Regions from separate parts of the Sphingopyxis sp. MWB1 genome, predicted to be linked through region 2. Evidence: predicted binding sites of a transcription regulator. Region 2 holds the regulator's gene; each other region holds the start of a gene.
The links. Region 2 encodes LexA, which represses DNA repair genes until DNA is damaged. Its sites were predicted from a motif close to GTTCCNCNCTTGTTCT; they were not measured.

Region 1 (5,242 bases), 1.4 Mb from region 2:
CCCGCCGGGACCGAAGCGGAGCTCGTCGTCGGCCCAGATCGCGCGCGCATCGGGGGTCACGATTGCCCAGTCCATGCCGGTGAAGCGCCGCTGGAAAAAGGGCGCGGTCAGGCGAAGGATACGGTGCGACGGTTCGAACCATGCCGCGAAACGCTCACGCCCGGCATCGTCGCCGATCCGGCGAAAGCGCACAAAGGCGTGCATCTTGTGAATGTCGCGGCGGATCGCCTTGTCGGCCTTCATCAGCCAATCGATATCGGCATCGGTGCGCCGCGCGAGCAATTGCTGGTCGCGCGCCGCGCGCCAGACGATACGGTAAAGCCGCGCGGGAACCTCGGCATCGCGGTGGCAGATCACGCGGTCGGCGATGACGAGCAATTCGCGCGACACCGACACGCTCGCCTCGGCGCTCGCGGTTCCCGCATCGCCGAACAGCGACGCCCCCTCGCCTGCGCCGCGCCAGCTCACCGCCTCGGGCGGCACCCCGGCGGCGAGAAGCCCGCGCGCAGCGGCGCGCCATTCGGCAAAATCGCCGGGGGTCTCGAGCACCACCTCCCTCACAGGGCAAGCGCCAATTGTTCGGGCGGCGGCGCGAAACGCGCGCGCAGGTCGGCGCTGTCGGTCAGCATCCCCGGCCGCCAGTCGGGCGTCAGGATAAAGGGAAGCAATTTTTTAACCGATACGGTGATTTTTCCCAGATCGGCGAGGCGAAGTTTACCCAGCCGCCGCGCACCGATGATCCGATCCACCGCGCGTGTGCCCAGCCCCGGAACGCGCAGCAGCATTTCGCGCGGCGCGCAGTTGATATCGACCGGAAAAGCTTCGCGCCGCTGCAGCGCCCAGGCAAGCTTGGGGTCGATCGCCAGGTCGAGCATGCCGCCTTGCGCGCCCGCCATGATCTCGGCGCGCTCGAAGCCATAGAAGCGCAGCAACCAGTCGGCCTGGTACAGCCGATGTTCGCGCATCAGGGGCGGGCGGACCGGCGGCAGGTCGCTGCTCGCGTCGGGGATCGGGCTGTATGCCGAATAATAGACGCGGCGCAGGCGATAGCCCGAATAGAGGTTCGCCGCGCTTTTCAATATATCATCGTCGCGCGCCGCGTCGGCCCCGACGATCATCTGTGTCGATTGCCCCGCAGGCGCAAAACGCGGCGGCTTTGCCTTGCCGATCAACCGGCTTTTCGCGGCGTCGAGCACCTCGGCCTCGCGCGTGCGGACCGACGCCATCGTCTTGCGGATCGTCGCCGGCTTTTTCTCGGGCGCGAAATTGGCCAGCCCCGCCTCGGTCGGCAATTCGACATTGGTCGACAGCCGGTCGGCATAAATGCCCGCGAGTGCGATCAGCGCAGGATCCGCCCCCGCAATTGTCTTCAGATGGATATAGCCCTGAAAGCGATGCTCCTCGCGCAGCAGCCGCGCGACCTCGACCAGCTGTTCCATCGTATAATCTTCGGACCGGATGATCCCCGACGAAAGGAACAGCCCCTCGATATAATTGCGCTTGTAGAAATCGAGCGCGAGCCGCACGACCTCCTGCGGGTCGAAACGCGCACGCGGCACATTGCTCGACGCGCGATTGATACAGAAGCGGCAATCGTAAACGCAGAAATTGGTGAGCAATATCTTGAGGAGCGAGATGCAGCGCCCGTCGGGCGCATAGCTGTGGCAGATGCCCATGCCTTCGGTCGACCCGATGCCCCCGGTCGCGGTCGAGTCCCGCTTGATCGTTCCCGAAGAGGCGCAGGAGGCGTCATATTTGGCGGCATCCGCCAATATCGCGAGCTTGGACAAAAGATTCGGCTTGCTCATTCCTTGGCTTTAGCAGAGAGAACAAAAAAAGAACACTGTGTTTGAGGGTGACGATCCTATTCCAGCAAATTGCGCGACCCCCGGCGAAAGCCGGAGTCCAGAGCGGGACAGCGCTACGCAGCGAAACCCTTGGCCTTGCTCTCTATCTGTGGCCCTAGGGGACAGCGAGAGCCGATCGGCCCCTCACGCCTCCTGCCAGCGCGCAGGCAGGCTGATCTCGCACACCAGCCCCGTCGGCTCCCACCGCCGTTCGATCGTTCCGCCCAGATTGTTGCGGACGCTGCGTTCCATCAGCAAGGTGCCAAAGCTGGTGCGCTCTGGGGGGATCACTTCGCCTTCCCCGCCCGTCTCGGTCCAGCGCAGCCGGAACTGGCGCTGTTCGACATTTTCGTCATCCTGCGACCATTGAACATCGACGCGGCCATGTTCGGTCGACAAGGCGCCATGCTTGACCGCATTGGTCGCCAGCTCGTTGAAGAGCAGCGCCATGGAGACCAGGGCATTTTCCGGTAACAGTAGGTCAGGGCCTTCCCAGCGGATGCGCGGAAAGGCGGCCTCGACCTCGCGCAACAGCGCATGAATCGAGCCGGTGAGGAAATTGGCGCCCAGCAAGACATTTTGCGCACGGTTGAGCGCGTCGAGCCGGCTGCTGATCCGGTCGACATAGTCTTCGACGTCGCGCGAATTATGCCGGGTCAAGGAAATGATGGCGCCCACGGTGGCAAAAAGGTTCCGCATTCGGTGGTGCAATTCGCGCATCAGCAAATTGGCATTTTCCTGGCGGCTCTTCTGCTCGGTAATGTCGATGTTGATACCGGTCAGCACCGCTTCATTGCTGCGCACATCCCAATCCGCCCGCCCGGCAAGCCAGCGCACCCCGCGGTCGGGATGAAGGACGCGGAAATCGCTCGAATAAGGGACACCATTGCCGATGGCGTCGTCGAGCGCGGCGCGCACCTTGTCGCGGTCATCGGGATGAATACGTTCCATGGCCGCGTCCGCAGTCGTCAACCGCTCATAATCGCCGCCCCATAATTCGGCGGTGGCCCCGCGCCATTTCAATCCTCTTTTATCGGGATCAAGCTGCCAGATGGCCACGCTCGAAAAATCAAGCGCGCGCTCCAGCATATGGCGCGTTTCATCGCGCTGGAAAGCGGTGCGGCGCAATTCGGCCTCGGCCATGACAATCGCCGCAAAATCTTCCAGCCGCTGCATTCCCCGCGCATCGGGGGCTTCGCGCGCCTTGCGATCAATGATGCATAAAGTGCCGATGACCGCGTCATTGGGCGCACGAAGGGGAACCCCGGCGTAAAAACGGATGTGGGGATCATCCCTTACCAGGGGATTGTCGCGAAAACGCGGGTCTTCCAGGGCGTTCGAAACCACCACTGGCCGCTCTTCCACCACCACATGCTGGCAAAAGCTGATGTCCCGCGGGGTTTCCGGAACATCCAGCCCATGCACCGATTTAAACCATTGTCGGCGGTCATCGACCAGCACCACCAACGCGATCGGCACATCGAACAAATCGGCGACCAACGCAGTCACCCGGTCGAATGCCTGTTCGGGGGACGTGTCCAGCAGCCGATATTCACGCAGCGTTTCCAGCCGCTCCTGTTCGCGCATATCGTCTTGACGCTGGTTGCTGACTGCCAAATCCCGCCCCTCTTTATCCGTCGAGGCCGTCATATCCTTCTGCCTCTCGGATTGCTCTGCCATGAATCGGGTTCCCAAAAAAGCGTCTCGGACCGTCAATATGGAAAAGCGTTTCATTCCATTTGCTTATCACGGCCTCCTGGCGCCACTGAAGGATTCTACGCATTTCCTCCCTACAAGTTGCAGGAGACAAAGCGTCTTTTGAATTAAATGGGAACCGAAACGCTTCAGCGCGCGTATCTCGCTTTCATTGTGGGAGGCAATCAATGGGTTTGGGCGAAGAGATTCGTGGACATTTACCGTTTCTGCGCCGCTATGCGCGCGCATTGACAGGCAGCCAGCAGCATGGCGATAATTTTGTCCACACGACGCTTGAGGTGATCGTCGCTGCCCCTGAAGAGTTCAGCGCCGGGCATGGAAGCCGTATTGACCTTTACCGTCATTTCCATCGCATATGGGAAAGCGCCTTCCTCACCGATGGCGAAGGTGATGACACCGAGGAAGACCCGCTGGTGCGCGCCGCCAACCGCCGCCTTGCCATCATGACTCCGCTTGCGCGGCAAATCTTGCTGCTTACCGCTCTCGAAGGCTTTAGCGTCGCCGATACCGCCATTATCACGGGCACCGATGACAAAACGGTCGAGCGACTGCTTGAAGAGGCCGTTGCCGAAATCGACAGGGAATCGCGCACCTCGGTCTTGATCATCGAAGATGAACCGCTGATCGCCATGGAACTGGAACAGATTGTCCGCAGCTTGGGGCATGAAGTCGCGGGCATCGCCACCACCCATGACGATGCCGTCGCGGCTTTTGAACGCACCGAAGCCGGATTGGTGCTCGCCGATATTCAGCTTGCCGACGGGTCTTCGGGGATTGATGCAGTGCAGGACATATTGGCGCGCGCGCCCGTTCCTGCCATTTTCATCACCGCTTTTCCCGAACGCTTGCTCACCGGCAATTGCGTCGAGCCCACCTTCCTCATTTCCAAGCCTTTTCGGGAAAATACGGTGCGCGCGGCGATCAGCCAAAGCCTGCTTTTCACCCCCCAGCTTGCAGCCTGAGCAGCGGGCTGGGCCGGCCGTGGCCCGGGCCTTTCCACTTTCACTCACCCCAAGGGCGCTGAAACCATGTCGAAATTATATAATATTTTGATAAATAAAGACAATATCGAAATGTGGCGGCCGCCCCGACCTTACGCTCCATGACACTTTCGCCAACTTCCACACACGAAACGCACGACCGGAAATGGCGACTGCTTATTTACCCAGCACCCGCCCCGTCAGATCCTCTACCTTGTCCATGATCGCGGCAAAGGCTTCGCTCGGCAATATATCGCCGGCCTCCCGGCCGGGCATCATATTTCCTGTGCCGTCCAATATGGACTGCAGCGCACTGCGCGCGCGCGACACGCGGCTTTTCATCGTCCCTACCGCGCAGCCACAGATGGCAGCTCCTTCTTCATAGGAAAGCTGCCCCGCACCGATCAGGATCAGCGCCTCGCGCTGGTCGACTGGCAGCATCAGCAGCGCCCGCTGAACATCGGCAAGATGCAGGCAGTCATCCTGATTGTCAGGCGCGATCAGCAGGCGTTCGGCAGCGATTTCATCATATTCTGCGGTGAATTTACGGCGGCGCAGCTGCGACAGAAAACAATTGCGCAAAATGACGAAAGCCCAGCTTTTCATGCTTGCCGGACCGGGAATATAGGTGGCGCGCGCTTTCCACGCCTTCATCATCGTTTCCTGCACCAGATCGTCGGCCAGGTCTGCATTGCCGCA
Region 2 (5,242 bases):
GGCGCAAGCGCGCGCGCGCATGGTCGCGCGCGTTCTGGACGCGCTGGAGGCGCGACTGGAGCGCGAGCGCGAACGCATCGGCCTGTGGCTGCCAATTGCGCTGGGCGCGGGGATCACGGCCTGGCTCGCGCTGCCCACGCGCACGGCGTGGATCGGGCTGCTGTTGCTGCTCGGCGCGGGGGTTTGTGCCGGGCTGCTGATCGGCTGGCGGCGGCGCAGCGGGCGAATGCTCGTCATCGGATGCGCGGCGATGGCGGCGGGATTGCTGCTGATCTGGGGCCGCGCGCTGTGGGTCGCGGCGCCAGTGCTCGCCTGGCCGGTGACGACCGAATTTTCCGCCGGGGTCGAACGGGTGCAGCCGCTGCCCGCGCGCGGGCAGATACGGCTGTGGCTGCGCCCGATCGCGCGCGCCGACCTGCCGCCGCGCCTGCGGCTGACCGCGCGCAGCGAACAGGCGGTGGGCATCGTTGCGGGCGAATATATCGGCCTGCGCGCGCGCTTGATGCCGCCGCCATCGGCGAGCCTGCCCGGCGGATATGATTTTGCCCAGCGCGCCTGGTTTGACGGGATAGGCGGCGTCGGCACGATTTTCGGCGACATTGCCAGCGCCAAGGGGGCGGGCGCGGCCGAAGCGCCGCTTCGCGCGCGGCTGAGCGCGCATATCCAGGGCGAGGTGGCGGGGTCGGCGGGCGGGGTCGCATCGGCGCTGGTGACGGGCGACCGGGGCGCGATTGACGAGGCCGATGAGGAAGCGATGCGCCGGTCGGGCCTCGCGCATCTGTTGTCGATCAGCGGGCTGCATGTCACCGCGGTCGTGGGCTTTGCGATGTTTTTCGCGATGCGGTTGCTCGCGCTCAGCCGCCGGCTGGCGCTTGCCGGGCTGGTGCTGCCGCTCGCGGCGGCGGCGGGGGCGCTTGCGGGAGGCGGCTATACCTTGCTCGCCGGGGCCGAAGTGCCGACCTTGCGGAGTTTTATCGCCGCGACGCTGGTGCTTATCGCCTTTCTGATCGGGCGCGAGGCCTTGACCCTGCGGCTGGTTGCGGCGGGGGCGCTGATCGTCATGCTCTTCTGGCCCGAGGCACTGGCGGGGCCGAGCTTCCAATTGAGCTTTGCGGCGGTGACGGCGATTATCGCGCTCCACGAAAGCGCCCCCATGCGCGCCTTTCTGGAGCGGCGGGACGAGGCGCGGATCAAGCGGCTGGGGCGCGGCATTGCCGGGCTGTTCGCGACCGGCGCGGTCGTCGAGATTGCGCTGACCCCGATTGCGCTTTTTCATTTCCACAAGGCAGGGCTTTATGGCGCGCTCGCCAATATCATCGCCATTCCGCTCACCACCTTTGTCATCATGCCCGCCGAGGCGCTCGCGCTGCTGTTCGATGCGGCGGGGCTGGGCGCGCCCTTCTGGTGGGTGGCGGAAACTGCGCTCAACCTGCTCATCATGCTGGCGCATGGCGTCGCGGGGGCGCCGGGCGCGGTGACGACGCTGCCGAGCTTTCCGCCCTGGGGCTTTGCGCTGACGATCGGGGGCGGACTGTGGATGTTGTTATGGCGAAGCGGCTGGCGCTGGTGGGGCGCGGGGCCGCTCGTCCTGGGCATGGGCGCGCTGCTGCTACAGCCGCGCCCCGATCTGCTCGTCACGGGCGACGGGCGGCATATTGCCGCGGCGCAGCCCGATGGCAGCTATGCGATGCTGCGTGCGCGGGCGGGCGATTATGTGCGAAGCGCCATGGCCGAGACCGCCGGGATCGACACACCGCTGACGGCGCTGGCCGAGCTTTCCCATGCCGAATGCAACCGTGATCTTTGCCGCTGGGCGCAGCGAAGCGGGGCGGGGGAGGCGGCGGAGAATGCGCGCATCATCCTTGTCGCCCATGGCCGCGACCGGATGGAGGCGGAGGATATGGCGGCGGCCTGCGCCGCGGCCGATGTGGTGATCAGCGAACGCTGGCTGCCGCGATCGTGCCGCGCGCGCTGGCTGACCATCGACCGCGACAGCCTCGCGGAAACGGGCGGCCTTTTATTTTATCTGGGCGCGACGCCGCGGGTCGTCGCGGCGCACCGGGTGCGCGACGATCATCCGTGGCGCAACCCCCAGCAACTTAGTGGTAACGACGAAGCAGTCCCGAAAGCCGACCTTGCACCATGACGCGTTCGGCGGGGTAGCGCTGCGGCTCATAGGCGCTGTTGGCGGGATCGAGCCGGATCATCGCGCCTTCGCGGCGGAAATATTTGAGCGTGGCATTTTCGCCATCGACGAGCGCGACGACAATTTCCCCCTCGCGCGCGGTATCGGCCTTTTGAATCAGCGCATAATCGCCGTCGAGAATCCCCGCCTCGACCATCGAATCGCCCGATACTTCGAGCGCATAATGGTCGCCCGAGCCGAGCAGCGCGGCGGGAACCGAAAGCTGTTCATGATCTTCAAACGCCTCAATCGGCACGCCAGCGGCGATTTTTCCGTGCAGCGGCACTTCAATAATATCATTCGCCGCCACGGGGCGCAGCGCGGGCGCGGGCTTGCGGAGCGGGACGATATTGTCGCTGCCGCCAGCCGGGGCAGGAGCTTTTGCTGCGTCGGGGAGCTTCAGCACCTCCAGCGCGCGGGCGCGATTGGGCAGGCGGCGGAGAAAGCCGCGTTCTTCCAAAGCGCTGATCAAACGGTGAATCCCCGATTTGGATTTCAGCCCCAGCGCTTCCTTCATTTCCTCAAACGAAGGCGAAATGCCGCTGTCGTCGAGCTTTTGCTGGATGAAGCGGAGCAGCTCATGCTGCTTGGCGGTCAACATTGGTCGTTCTCCACGATGCCATTACCGGACATAAGGGGAACGATAGTGGAACGAAGCGCGATTTGTCAAGCGATGCCGATATAGGGTGCCATGCTGCCTGCGGGCGCCGGGGGAGCGCCGATCTCCCGGATGAGCAGCGCATCAGCCTCGGCCAGCGGGCGCGTCTGGCCGCTATCCTGGCTGGTGAAGGGCAGAAGGCCATCATCGGTGAGGCGCGCGCGCAGATATTCGCGGCGGGCTTTTCCGGGGCCGAGCGGCGCGGCGAGCGGGGCCTGGCGGATGCGGGGCAGCGGATCGGCGGCCCCGGCGAGGTGGCGCGCGAGCGGCAGCAGGAACAAGGTCGCAGTGACAAAGGCCGAGGCGGGATTGCCGGGGAGGCCGAGCAGCACGGCGTCGCCGATGCGGCCTGCGATGAGCGGCTTTCCGGGGCGCATGGCGATTTTCCAGAAATCGAGGGTGCCGCCCGCATCGGCGAGCGCGCCCGCGACATGATCATGGTCGCCGACCGATGCGCCGCCAATGGTGACGATGATGTCATGGCGGGAGGCAAGCTCTGCCAGCGCGGTGGCGAGCGCGGCACGGCTGTCGGGCACGCGGCGGCTTTCGCCGAGGATGACGGGGAGCGGGGCGAGCATGGCGGCGAGCATAATGCCGTTGCTGTCGGGGATCTGGCCGGGGGCGAGGGGCGTGCCGGGGGCGACAAGCTCGTCGCCGGTCGCGAGTATGGCGATGCGCGGGCGGGCGCCGACGGCGAAGCGCGCGGCGCCGCCCATGATCGCGGCGGCGATGGCGCCGGGAGTGAGGCGGGTGCCGCGTGCAAGCAGCCGGTCGCCGGTGCGGAAATCGCCGCCCGCCGCGCGGACATGGCGGCCCGCCGCGCCGGGGCCTTCGCCGCTGAGGAGGAGGTCGCTGCCCTTGGCGGTGACATCTTCCTGCACGATCACTGTGTCGGCGCCCGCGGGCAGCATCGCGCCGGTGAAAATACGGATCGCCTCGTCGGGTGCCAGCGCGGCGGTGGGGGCGGTGCCAGCGGCGACTTCGCCCGCGATGCGCCATGGCCCCGGCATATCGGCAAAGCGGATGGCATAGCCGTCCATTGCCGAGAGCGGAGCGGCGGGCTGGTCGCGCGCTGCTATAACATGGTCTGAAATATAGCGGCCAGTGGCTTCAGTTACCGCGATTTCTTCGGGCGGAAGCGGCGGGCGGGGGGGGGGGGGGCGCGTCTGGGCTTGTTCGACCGCGAGCAGCCCGCTCATGCGGCGCGCCAGTCGCCCGAGCGCCCGCCGCTCTTTTCGAGCAGGCGAATGTCGCCGATCACCATCGCGCGGTCGAGCGCCTTTGCCATGTCATAAAGGGTGAGCAGCGCGGCCGAGGCGGCGGTGAGAGCCTCCATCTCCACCCCCGTCGGGCCGGTGGTGGCGGCGGTGGCGGCGACCGAAAGCCCGTCTGCTTCCCACGCGAAATCGACGCTGACCTTGCTGAGCGCGATGGGGTGGCAAAGCGGGATGAGGTCGGCGGTGCGCTTCGCCGCCATGATGCCCGCGATGCGCGCGGTGGAGAGCACATCGCCCTTGGGGGCATTGCCGCTGCGGATCGCTTCGAGGGCGCCGGGCGACATGGTGATGCGTCCGCTGGCCACCGCGCGGCGCTGCGTCGCGGGCTTGGCCCCGACATCGACCATATGCGCGGCGCCGGTTTCGTCGAGATGAGTCGGGCGGGTTGTCATGGCGCGGGAGCGAAGCACGGGCGCGGCGAGAAAGGCAAGGGGGGAGTGTGCCTTTCGTCGTCATCCCGAACTCTTCGACAGGCTCAGGACAGGCTTGATCCGGGATCTATTTCCACCGGCGCTGCATGGATCCCGGATCAAGTCCGGGATGACGAAGGGAGGGGAGAAGGCTGGCCCTATCCCTCTAGCAGCGCCCTGGTTGCCGCCGTGACGTCATGCTGGCGCATCAGGCTTTCGCCGACGAGGAAGGCGTTGACGCCGCTTTGGCTGAGGCGCTGGCAGTCGGCGTGGGCCGCGATGCCGCTTTCGCCGACGAGCAGGGCGTCCGCAGGCACGCGCGCGGCGAGGCGTTCGGTGACCGCGAGATCGGTTTCGAAGGTGCGAAGGTCGCGGTTGTTGACGCCGATCAGGCGCGACTGGAGTGCGGTGAGCGCCCGGTCGAGTTCGGCCTCGTCATGCACCTCGACCAGCACGTCCATGCCGCGTTCGATGGAGGCGGCCTCGATCTCGCGCATCATGCTGTCTTCGAGCGCGGCGACGATGATCAATATCGCGTCGGCGCCGATGGCGCGCGCTTCGGCGACCTGCCAGGGGTCGATCATGAAATCCTTGCGGAGCACGGGAAGGTCACAGGCGGCGCGCGCGGCGACCAGATAATCCTCATGCCCCTGAAAATATGGCGCGTCGGTGAGCACCGAGAGGCAGGCCGCGCCGCCAGCGGCATAGGCGC
Region 3 (5,242 bases), 1.7 Mb from region 2:
CTCGGCGGCGATGCCGGCTTGTTTGAACATGTCGTCGCCGTCGTCGCCTTCGGGGGCGGTTTCGTCGTTCGCCTTGGCTTTCTTGCGGCTATCGAAGCTGGTCCACACGCTGTTCCAGTCGCCGCGCGTTGCCGCCTTTGAATATTCGGTCGCGCGGGTTTCGAAGAAATTGGCGTGCTCGACGCCGTTGAGGAGCGGGGCGAGCCATGGCAGCGGGTGCTCGTCGATCATGTAGATCGGCTGGAAGCCGAGCTGCCCGAGGCGCCAGTCGGCGATGTAGCGGATGTAGCGCTTGATCTCCTTGGGCGTCATGCCGGGGACGGGGCCTTGTTCAAAGGCGAGGTCGATGAAGGCATCTTCGAGCCGCACCGTTTTCTGGCAGCAGTCGATGATATCTTCCTTCACCGCCTTGGTCAGGCAGCCGCGTTCCTTGGTAAAGGCGTGGAAGAGGCGCGTGATGCCTTCGCAGTGCAGGCTTTCGTCGCGCACCGACCAGCTGACGATCTGGCCCATGCCTTTCATCTTGTTGAAGCGCGGGAAGTTCATCAGCATCGCGAAGCTGGCGAAAAGCTGCAGCCCCTCGGTAAAGCCGCCGAACATGGCGAGGGTGCGCGCGATATCCTCGTCGCTGTCGACGCCGAAGGTGCCGAGATAATCGTGCTTGGCGCGCATCTCGTCATATTCGAGGAACATGCCATATTCGCTCTCGGGCATGCCGATCGTGTCGAGCAGGTGGCTGTAGGCGGCGATATGGACGGTTTCCATGTTGCTGAACGCGGTCAGCATCATCTTGACCTCGGTCGGCTTGAACACGCGGCCGTACTTGTCGTGATAGCAATCCTGCACCTCGACATCGGCCTGGGTGAAGAAGCGGAAGATCTGCGTGAGCAGATTGCGTTCATGGTCGCTGATCTTCTGCGCCCAGTCGCGGCAATCCTCGCCCAGCGGCACCTCCTCGGGCATCCAGTGGATCTGCTGCTGGCGCTTCCAGAAATCATAGGCCCAGGGATATTCGAAGGGCTTGTAGGTTTTGCGGGCTTCCAACAAAGGCATCGGCTTATCCTCGGGTCAAATCTTGGTCGTCATTCCGGCGAAAGCGGAATCGGTCGATGGGGTACGCTTCCCCGCATGGACCCCGGATCAAGTCCGGGGTGACGGGGAAGGGGAAGGGGTTCACTGGCAGGCCAGGCACTCGTCATAGTCGGTCGTCCCCGCCGCGAGTTCGAACTTGGCGGCTTCGGGGGTGTTGTCAGCCTCGACCCCGCCCGCGAAGCCGGCGCGCTGCACCGATTTCGAGCGGAGATAATAGAGCGATTTGATGCCAAGCTCCCACGCGCGGTAGTGGAGCATGAGCAGGTCCCATTTCTCGACATCCGCCGGGATGAAGAGGTTCAGCGACGCGGCCTGGTCGATATAGGGCGTGCGGTCGGCGGCGAGTTCGAGCAGCCAGCGCTGGTCGATCTCGAAGCTCGTCTTGAAGCAGTCCTTCTCGTCCTGCGTCAGGAAGTCGAGGTGCTGGACGCTGCCCCCCTTTTCGAGGATCGTGTTCCACACATTGTCGCTGTTCTTCGCCTTGTCGACGAGCAGCGCCTCGAGATGCGGGTTCTTGACCACAAAGCTGCCCGACAGCGTCTTGTGCGTGTAGATGTTCGCGGGGATCGGCTCGATGCACGCGCTGGTGCCGCCGCAGATGATGCTGATCGACGCGGTCGGCGCGATCGCCATCTTGCACGAAAAGCGCTCCATCACGCCCTGATCGGCGGCGTCGGGGCAGGGGCCGCGCTCTTTGGCGAGCAGCATCGACGCGGCGTCGACCTGGCTGCGGATATGCTTGAAGATGCGCAGGTTCGACGATTTCGCCATCGCGCCCTCGAACGGAAGGCCGCGCGCCTGGAGGAAGCTGTGGAAGCCCATCACGCCGAGGCCGACCGAGCGCTCGCGGCTCGCCGAATATTTGGCGCGCGCCATTTCGGGCGGGGCGCGGTCGATATAATCCTGAAGGACATTGTCGAGCATGCGCATCACATCTTCGATGAAGCGCTTGTCGCCGTTCCACTCGTCCCAGGTTTCGAGGTTGAGCGACGAGAGGCAGCAGACCGCGGTGCGGTCATTACCCAGATGGTCGCGGCCCGTCGGCAGCGTGATCTCGCTGCACAGGTTCGACGTCGTGACCTTGAGCCCCAGCTCGCGGTGATGCTTGGGCATCATCCGGTTCACCTGGTCGATGAAGATGATATAGGGCTCGCCCGTCGCAAGGCGCGTTTCGACCAGCTTCTGGAACAGGCTGCGCGCATCAACCGTGTTGCGGACGCTGCCGTCGCGCGGGCTGCGCAGGTCAAATTCGCGGCCGTCGCGCACCGCTTCCATAAATTCATCGGTGATCAGCACGCCATGGTGCAGGTTCAGCGCCTTGCGGTTGAAATCGCCCGAGGGTTTGCGAACCTCCAGAAACTCTTCAATCTCGGGGTGCGAGACGTCGAGATAGCAGGCCGCCGAGCCGCGGCGCAGCGAGCCCTGGCTGATTGCGAGGGTGAGCGAGTCCATCACGCGGACAAAGGGGATGATCCCGCTGGTCTTGCCATTGAGGCCGACCGGTTCGCCAATGCCGCGCACCGCGCCCCAATAGGTGCCGATGCCGCCGCCGCGGCTCGCCAGCCAGACATTTTCATTCCAGGTGTTGACGATGCCTTCGAGGCTGTCGTCGACCGAATTGAGATAGCAGGAGATGGGAAGGCCGCGTCCGGTGCCGCCGTTCGACAAGACGGGGGTCGCGGGCATGAACCACAGGCGCGAGATATAATCGTAAAGGCGCTGGGCGTGCTCGGCATCGTCGGCATAGGCGTCGGCGACGCGCGCGAACAAGTCCTGATAGGATTCGCCGGGGAGGAGATAGCGGTCCTGCAGGGTTTCCTTGCCAAAATCGGTCAGCAGCGCGTCGCGGCTGGCGTCGGTGACAATGGAAAAGCGCCGCGCGCGGATTTTCGGCTCGTCGCTCTGGTTCAGCTTGGCGGCCACGTCCCCTTCAGGGAGGGCGGAAGCTGCGGGCGCTTCATTTGGCGCTTCATTCTTCGTCAATTCCACCGCCGACACGTCGCTTGTCTCCACTCGATCCGTTTCCCGAAAGTCCATCTGACCGCCCCTGTTTTCCCAATACGCCGCCTGGCGCGATGTTCCACTCTTGTTCGACTCGGGACGAAGCCCCAGTCTATCACGTCTGCGGGTGGCATGGGGGCACTATTTGGACGCAACAGAGGGTGTCCCGCTATCCACATGGCGTGGACAGCGGAATTCCGCCATTTTGGGCCAAATACTAATTATTGGGTGCCCCCTTCGGCCGACCCACCACCTATAGTGCCACGTCGGCGCTGCGATGCAAGACGGTAAATGGGGCTTGACCGACTCGGCTCGTCGCCCGTTTGATTCGCTTCATCGTGCCTGCGACCCGGGGAAGCGCGGGAAAGCGGGCTTTCCCAATCAAAAGTGCGCCGCGAACGCGAGGCCTTTTCTTAAGAAAATATTTATCCCTGCCGAGGGCTTGACAGAAGGGCGACTTGAGGGGGCGCTTGAGCCCCTGCTTCGCTATTGACGCTATCGCCGGACAACGCCCGCCTCCAAAAGAAAAGGCCCCGGCAAATGCCGAGGCCCTATCCTGTTAAAATCTATACTCGATTAAGCGTGCGCGCCGCCGTTGCCGGTGCCGCCGCCGCCCATCCAACTCCAAAACCAACCCATAACAAACCTCCTGTAGGTACTGCTCGGATCGAACAGTTAACATGGTATTTACCATATTCCTCAAGGTTAATCGAGTCTTAACCATAACTATGGGCCTGATGGCGTTGTTCAGGCAGAGCGCGCTTTGCTGTTATTGTGCAGCGCCTTTGAAAGGTCGGCAAAATTCTGTGGTTTTCCAAGGTAATAGCCTTGGCCTACGTCGCAATTGAGCTGCCCCAGCAACTGCATCGTCGCTCGGTCCTCTATGCCCTCTGCCACGGCGACGGCGCCCAATCGATGGGCGAGGTCAATTGTGGACTTAACGATTTCAAAATTGCGGGACGAATCGCACATGGTGCCAACGAAACGTTTGTCGATCTTGATTTCGTCCGCCTCGATTTCGGTCAGATATTCAAGGTTCGACTGACCGGTGCCATAATCGTCGATCGACAGGCGTACGCCTGCGCGCCGCAATTGGCTCAGGGTCTGGCGCGCCTGACGACTATTTTCGATCTGCGCGGTTTCGGTGATTTCAATTGTCAGCATCTCCGGCGGAAGATGATGCGCGGTCAGCATCACCCGGATCGTGCTCACAAGGTCGGCATGGTCGAGCAAGGCGGCGGAGAGATTGACCGACATATGCGCGACTATGCCCTCGTCGCGTAATTGGGCGCTGGAGCGAATAGCCTGATCCATGACGAACAGTGTCAGGCGATAGATATCCTGGCTCTTCTCCGCTTGAACGATAAATTCATCGGGCGGAATGGGGCCGCGTGTTGGGTGGCTCCAGCGCGCCAGCGCTTCGATGCCGACCAGCGAACCGCTGTCGATATGATATTGCGGCTGATAAGCGACCCAGATATCGCCTCCGATCAGGGCATCTTCCAGTTCCGAATGGAAGCTCAGCTGCCAGCCGGCATCCTCCTGGCCACGGGGGGTATATTTCGTCCAAAGCGCACGGGTGCGTATCGCGTGCTCCGCAGCGACCAGGGCGGCGGCCAGCCGCTGGCCGTTGGACCCTTCAAATTCGTCATTGACCCCAAAGGCGATCGACACGTCGACGCGCAACTCTCCGATGGTCAGGGGAGCATTGAAGAGCGCGGCGAGACCCGCCAGCTGACTCTCAATCTGGCTATGCTGATAATAGGGGACCAGCCAGGCAAAACTGCCGTCGGGGTCATGGTGCAAGGCGGTGCCTTGTGATGCCAGTTGCAACCGGCGCGCAACCTGCTCGATCAATTGCTGGCTACCCTCACCGGGCAGAAAGGCGGTCAGATCGTCGAAATTGACGAGCTTGGCCGCGATGACAGTGTGGCTACCGAAAGCAGCCTGATTGCGTAGCGCCTCAAAATTGGGAAGGCCGGAAACCGGATTTTGCCGTTGCGCAGATTGTTTGCGCCGCTGCCTTGTTACATTCGCGGCGATGGCGGCGACAAGCACGAGGGCAGGGCCCACCACCGTAGTGACCAACTGGGCTGCGAGCCAAATTTTTCCGCCGATCACCAGCAGAATAGCCGCGCTGGCCGCCAGA

Region 1: JV18_RS0107600 (putative DNA modification/repair radical SAM protein) is a predicted target of LexA. The motif match lies at 1,827-1,842, and genes of this name have one in related genera.
Region 3: JV18_RS0108795 (ribonucleoside-diphosphate reductase subunit alpha) is a predicted target of LexA. The motif match lies at 3,170-3,185, and genes of this name have one in related genera.

Annotation. Positions count from the first base shown of each region.
Region 1 covers NZ_JQFJ01000002.1:1,474,714-1,479,955, forward strand. The annotation lists gene JV18_RS0107595 (UdgX family uracil-DNA binding protein) at 1-561, opposite strand, end outside; gene JV18_RS0107600 (putative DNA modification/repair radical SAM protein) at 558-1,808, opposite strand; gene JV18_RS0107605 (sensor histidine kinase) at 1,992-3,464, opposite strand; gene JV18_RS0107610 (response regulator) at 3,731-4,525, shown strand; gene JV18_RS0107615 (sigma-70 family RNA polymerase sigma factor) at 4,721-5,242, opposite strand, start outside.
Region 2 covers NZ_JQFJ01000002.1:76,967-82,208, forward strand. The annotation lists gene JV18_RS0101205 (ComEC/Rec2 family competence protein) at 1-2,146, shown strand, start outside; gene lexA (transcriptional repressor LexA) at 2,100-2,786, opposite strand; gene JV18_RS0101215 (molybdopterin molybdotransferase MoeA) at 2,852-4,042, opposite strand; gene moaC (cyclic pyranopterin monophosphate synthase MoaC) at 4,039-4,512, opposite strand; gene trpC (indole-3-glycerol phosphate synthase TrpC) at 4,689-5,242, opposite strand, start outside.
Region 3 covers NZ_JQFJ01000002.1:1,751,812-1,757,053, reverse strand. The annotation lists gene JV18_RS0108800 (ribonucleotide-diphosphate reductase subunit beta) at 1-1,053, opposite strand, end outside; gene JV18_RS0108795 (ribonucleoside-diphosphate reductase subunit alpha) at 1,174-3,129, opposite strand; gene JV18_RS0108790 (EAL domain-containing protein) at 3,841-5,242, opposite strand, start outside.